DNA from 2 places in the Lysinibacillus sp. NPDC056185 genome. Region 1 is predicted to be linked to the other one. Evidence: riboswitches for the same ligand, from Rfam matches in the RefSeq annotation. Region 1 holds a riboswitch; the other holds the start of a gene.
The links. A riboswitch is a leader RNA that binds a small molecule or an ion and turns the genes downstream of it on or off. The one in region 1 is predicted to bind FMN.

Region 1 (3,257 bases):
TCCAGGGTCTCGGGCCAACACGATGTTGATCACGAGTTATCACAGGACGTGATGGTTTTAGCCTTCGTTCCTCTATCCGCTAATCCTCAAGGAGTCGCCCAGTCTCCACTCCAATCAACTTATATACATAAAGTACGTTTTAACAAATGTCATTCCAAACTTTTGTTGATGATCCTTTATATTGTCTGTGTGTTTTCTTCCATTATTTGTTTAAGACGATAAGTGGCCAATGCTTCAATTGAAATCATTTTTAAATCATGTTGCGCTGCATATTTAACAAGGTCATTAAAGCGTAGCATTTTGCCATTGTCCCCCATAATTTCACAAATAATGCCCGCAGGAATACTATGACATAGCTTGGCCAAATCAATTGTAGCTTCCGTATGTCCTCTACGCTCTAATACACCATTGTCCTTTGCAATTAACGGGAATACATGGCCCGGTCTACGAAAATCCGCAGCTTTTGCCTGTGGTTTTAGCATTTTTTGTATAGTCATTGCCCGTTCAAAGGCGCTAATTCCAGTTGTTGTGTCTACATGATCTATACTAACGGTAAATGCCGTTTGATGATTATCAGTATTAATACTAACCATTGGCTTTAATGCTAATTTTTGTGCAAGCTCCTGTGAAATCGGCGTACAAATAAGACCTCTTCCATAGGTCGCCATAAAGTTAATCGTTTCTGGGGTCATAAATTCCGCAAGTGCGAGTAAGTCCCCTTCGTTTTCTCGGTCCTCATCATCTACTACGATAATCATCTTCCCTTGTTTTAAATCCTCTATTGCTTCTTCAATTGAATGTAGCAATATCGCCACCTCCAGTTCTTAAAGTGTTATTAGATCAATTATGCCTCGGCATAATTGCGTCCGGATTGCTTAGGCCTGCAAGCATGACGTTGGTCACTCAGCCGTTTCCACAGACCGTGGCGTTCTTAGACTAAGTTCCTCTATTTCAGCGGATGTTTTTTGTACCGAAAGCGTAGCGACAGGTACAGATGTTTTGGCTTCGCTGAAAGAAGTTAAAACCCGTTTTTTGCTAAGAAGTCTCTTGAAATGGTTGGTTCCTGTCCATACTTAAGTTGATGCAAAATGTATTTTCCAACTAAATCGGTTTCTATATTGACGAGATCACCAATTTTTTTCATACCTAAAATTGTTTCCTTGTATGTGTGAGGTATCAGTGATACTGTGACACCGTTTTTCTCGACCTGAAAGAGTGTTAGACTCGTTCCGTCAATTGTGATGGAGCCCTTTGGAATACAGTAGCTCGTTAACTCCTTCGATAGTTCAATATCAATATAGACTGCATTTGCTAATGGCCGCTTGCGCACTATTTTCCCTACCCCGTCAACATGTCCGGATACAAAATGACCACCGAAACGTCCATTAGCTGACATAGCGCGTTCTAAATTTACCGGATCTCCAACTGCGAGCTGCTGTAAATTTGTTGCGCTCACTGTTTCAGGCATTACATCCATCGTTAGCTCTTGTCCATTAAAATATATCACTGTTAAACAAACACCATTGACCGCTATACTGTCCCCTAGCTTTACATCCTCTACCATTTTCTTTGAAATAACGGTGATTTTCATACTTTGTCGATCGCTTTGCATGGTTTTTACGGTGCCAATATCCTCAACAATTCCTGTAAACATTTTTCACCTGCTTTCATTCATTTAATAATTTCCGCTCAAACAAAAAACCCCTTAGAATAAAGGGGTTTGGGAGTTCATATACATAAGACGTCAACAAATAAACCTCATGGATATAATATTTTTTCCATAGGCTGTCATCTCATCGTTCTTCTCCCATCCAGACTGTCACTGTCGGTTTTGGATTTGCACCAAATCAGCTTGCGCTCACGGACTTTGAATTTCTTCATCACCGCCGATTGGGAATTTCACCCTACCCCGAAGAACTACTGCTATTCAATTTTTTAGCCAAATAAAACAAAAACTACTTCCCAACTATAAAATGGGAAGTAGTTAAAATAAAAGCATACTCAAATACACCTTATAAACTCAAGCGAATTTAAAAAGCTCACACTTTTACCCTTCTCCCATCCAGACTATAACTGTCGGTTTTGGATTTGCACCAAATCAGCTTGCGCTCACGGACTTTGAATTTCTTCATCACCGCCGATTGGGAATTTCACCCTACCCTGAAGGATATTTTTATTTAGCTAGTTCTTACGATAACACTAATTTATTTTATTATCCAGATAATTCTTTATAAATTTTTTCTATAATTCATTTCACATTCGCAAGTTTGCCTATCGTTGCGTTTGTAAATTGCTACAAAAACAATAAATTTATACAGTCAAACTACCATCAACAGAGACAACAGCACCAGCCATGAAGCTTGCTTTATCTGATGCTAAGAATAGGACCGCTTCTGCAACTTATTCTGGTTCACCATGGCGTCCCATACATACACGTGACATTTCTTCTGGTACGTACCCTGTTTTTTCAAGTGTTTCACCAACACTTTGAAATAATGGTGTAACGATGCCGCCTGGACACACAGCATTAATACGAATACCTTTATTTGCATACTCGATCGTGGCGCCTTTCGTTTAACCGATTACCGCATGTTTACTTGCGCAATATACAGCGATACTGTGTTCTGGACGAATACCTGCCGATGAAGCAGTATTAAAAATCGATCCTTTACCCTGCTTTTCCATTACTGGAATAGCACATTTCATGCCAAACCATTCCTCTTTTGATTAAATACTGCCTAACCTGGCCAGTATCAATTCAACTATCGCGTCCTGAATAATGGCGATTTCTCCTATATTTTTTCGCTTCCTTCACATGCTATGTTGTACCATCCCATTTGTCATAAGCAAAAAATTAATAAACACTTACATAATGAATAACAATAATTTAATTATGCTAAAACTAACTAAGTAAGCTAAAATCTACTATATAATTAAGGAACCTCTATTCAATTAGCACGTTACTTTATAATGGCATTTTTTAAATCTGCTTGACATTAAAAAATTAGTGATATTGTGAGTCATTTTCGTGCCATTTTAACAATGAACGCATAAGTACAATCAGATTCCTTTCTCACATTGGAGGCTTTTTATTGCAAAACATCTTGAAAAAAAAATCTAAATTTATATTTTATACCTTTATCGCAATTTGCTTTATCGCTTCTGTTTTTTTCGTTTATCACAACGAAGCATTTTATGATCGTCCAATTGCGGAAGTTATAAAAACGGAATTAAAAGAATCAAACCCTGTAACAGAT
Region 2 (3,257 bases), on a different contig from region 1:
GCAGGATAATGTCGATCTTCAAGAAGCTATACAACAACCAATAGATGATGAAATAACATCGCAAGAGCAACAACACAGTATTCCTACGCAACAAGAAAGTACCGAGACTGCAACAACAAAGAAGAAAGTTCGTAAATGGCCAATCTTTATGAGTGTTGCAGCAGTTTTCGCTTTAACAGTAATTACAGGCTCTATGTTCATGAATCATAATGATGCAAAATTAGACCAGGCTAATGCTCCTGAAACCTCTCAATATTCAACATCGCAGGATAGTCGAGCGGCGAAAAGCTTTGTCAACCAGGATAAGATTATGGAATCCAACAACATAGTAGCAAAACATTCAAGGATTATGTCTCTACGATCATCTGTTTATGAGGAAGATTTAACAGAAGCAGTAGTGTTTCATATTGGTTTGGCAAATCGTGATAAGAAAAGCGTACCGATGACGTATATCATTCCAAATGAACGAGTTGCCACTGATTTTCCGAAGAAAAAGCCTACAACATTACAAATGTATGAAAAGTATGCGCCGCAAATTGATGAGAAAGCAAATGGTTTTACTAACTATCATCCATATAAAGGAGAATTGAAGGAGAAGGGCGATAAACTAGTTCATGTATTGCCGGAGAAAAATGATTATGATGTTGCTTCAGCAGATACTAATGAATATTTAGAGACTTTACAGGATACATTCTCAGATTCAGAGTATAAAGATATTGAGTTTGAAAATCCTGATGGTACAGCCTACAAATTTTCCAAGGAAGAAGAGCCAAGTAATCCTAAGGCATTAACAAGCTCAAATCATTTTAATTATTATTTATATAAAGATGAAAATGGAGCTGAATATTTATCACCCGATTCTCGTAAGACTTTTCCCACTGTAACAGAAGCGCTTACCGATATGCGAAATAAAAATGATGATGTATACGTTTCAGTTGTACCAGAAAATATAGCATACACTGTAAAAGAAGTAGCAGAAGGCGTTATTGTTACATTTGATGAGTCGCTTGATTTAACGACCATGGATACTGTTCGTGCAACTCAACTGATAGAAGCTATGATGCTCACTGCTGCAAGCTTTGATCAACAAATACGTTTAGACAATGTTGTACAGGAAACCTGGGAAGGATTTGATTTAAAAAAATTCTTGCCAAAGCCTGTAGGAGCCAATAAACGATATATGCCATAAACAGCCTAACAACAAATAGACGAACAGAACATAAATAAATTTTTGGAGCATTCTCGCCACTATATGTGCGTGAATGCTCTTGTCATTTAACTTAGCAATTATTTTCAGTAGCGAAAGCGAAGCGTCACCTACGAAGTCTCTCGCCTCTATAGGTGATGAGATGAATAAGGATTTAAGCTACTTTTCACGAGTATTTATTAAAGCATACAAGTTTAATCGGATTTTTTTAAAGCAAAGCTATTTACTTTTCTCTAATAATTCATTATAGTAAGGCTATGAAATAAAAAAATAATGATTCATCTTCGGGGCAGGGTGAAAATCCCGACCGGCGGTAATAGAGTTGTAAATCGCTAATGTTTCCTTTAAGACATATTAGCTCGCATGATTTACTAAAGGCTCTTCAGCCCGCGACCTGTGCAAATAATTTTTTTGCATGGCTGACTTGGTGCAATTCCAAGGCCGACAGTTAAAGTCTGGATGGGAGAAGATGGAGGTACGATCGTCATTCATTGTTATGAATTTAGCTATGTACGAGCGTTTTTTCGATGTGGTTTCACACAGCGTATGCTCAGAAAATAGTTAATTAATGGCGTTTTTTAATCATGCCTATTCTCCCTTATGCTCTTTTGCATAAGGGTTTTTTTCATGATAATAATTGATTAGGTCGTAACCTTTCTTCTTGCGAGATTGAATCAGCAAAGAGGAGAGAGTTTTCTATGAAGAAAAATGTTAAACTTCAATCGTATATTACGATTGGTATGCTGAGCAGTATTTCGTTTTTATTAATGCTTTTTAATTTCCCGATTCCGCCATTTCCGATGTTTTTGGAAGTGGACTTCAGTGATATGCCAGCATTACTAGCAGCAATCACTATGGGACCTGTAGCGGGTATTTTAGTAGAATTATTTAAAAATGTGTTGGACTGGGTTTTCTCAGGCACGCCAACGGGAGTACCGGTAGGACATATCGCGAACTTTGCAACAGGTATTTTATTTATTTTACCAGTGAGCTTTGTTTTTAATCGCTCCAAAACAGTTAAAGGCCTTATCGGAGGTTTAGCTGCTGGAACAATTGTAATGGCAGTAGGAATGAGCATCCTTAACTATGCAGTATTTTTACCTATGTACACTTACTTTTTAGGTATGGAGCCTGTTGTAGGTGATTCACTATATAAAATGATCGTAGCTGGTATCTTGCCATTTAACATTGTGAAGGGTATTTTAATTACTATCATCATGGCATTACTATTCACAACAATGCGTAAATGGATTGATCATCAGCGTTCCATGTATTTAACAAAATAATTAGGATGAGACCTCGAGCTGTTAAGCGTTCGAGGTTTTTTATGTAGAATGGTTGAGGTGTTGGATAATATTACGCAAAAGTAACATATAGAATTAATCTAGTCGACTGTATTATTTTATTGTAGAATAAGGAAGAGTTGAGTAAGTTAGAGGAGTTTGAAGAGATGAGTGAAAAAAAGAGTCAGTGGTCTAGTAAACTAGGCTTTATTTTAGCATCGGCTGGAGCTGCAATCGGACTGGGGGCAATTTGGAAGCTTCCATATGTTACTGGACAAAGTGGCGGGGGAGCATTTTTCCTGATTTTTGTGCTATTTACATTGTTGATTGGTTTACCGATGTTATTATCAGAATATATTTTAGGTCGTGGTACACAGTCTGAGGCTGTGACTGCCTATAAAAAAATTGCACCTACGAAAACAGGTTGGGCTTGGGTTGGTCGTATGGGAGTGCTCGGCTGTTTTCTATTATTAAGTTTTTATAGTGTTGTAGGAGGTTGGATTTTTATATATAGTGGCCTTGGTGTGACTGGGGCTGTTATTGATCCTTCCGTTGATCCTAGTGAACTATTTGCAAAGATTGTAGGAACACCTTGGATTACATTGCTAGGTTTAGGGCTGTTTACGCTAGTAAATGTATTAGTCATTTCACTTGGCGTGCAAAATGGTATAGAAAAGGCCAATAAGTGGATGATGCCTTTATTATTCATTATGTTTATTGTGCTTGTTGTGAGGGCTTTAACATTAGATGGAGCGATGGAAGGGGTT

Region 2: another riboswitch for FMN. It lies ahead of ACMZ42_RS12810 (ECF transporter S component); the one in region 1 lies ahead of ribE (riboflavin synthase).

The regions. Positions count from the first base shown of each region.
Region 1 is NZ_JBLLLQ010000001.1:344,471-347,727, forward strand. Features, by position in the region: partial or broken gene ribB (3,4-dihydroxy-2-butanone-4-phosphate synthase) at 216-806, opposite strand; gene ribE (riboflavin synthase) at 1,019-1,654, opposite strand; FMN riboswitch at 1,796-1,921, opposite strand; FMN riboswitch at 2,047-2,172, opposite strand; partial or broken gene ACMZ42_RS01735 (short chain dehydrogenase) at 2,401-2,562, opposite strand; gene ACMZ42_RS01740 (SDR family NAD(P)-dependent oxidoreductase) at 2,575-2,706, opposite strand; gene ACMZ42_RS01745 (YibE/F family protein) at 3,093-3,257, shown strand, end outside.
Region 2 is NZ_JBLLLQ010000011.1:32,286-35,542, forward strand. Features, by position in the region: gene ACMZ42_RS12805 (RNA polymerase subunit sigma) at 1-1,189, shown strand, start outside; FMN riboswitch at 1,484-1,682, shown strand; gene ACMZ42_RS12810 (ECF transporter S component) at 1,906-2,493, shown strand; gene ACMZ42_RS12815 (sodium-dependent transporter) at 2,658-3,257, shown strand, end outside.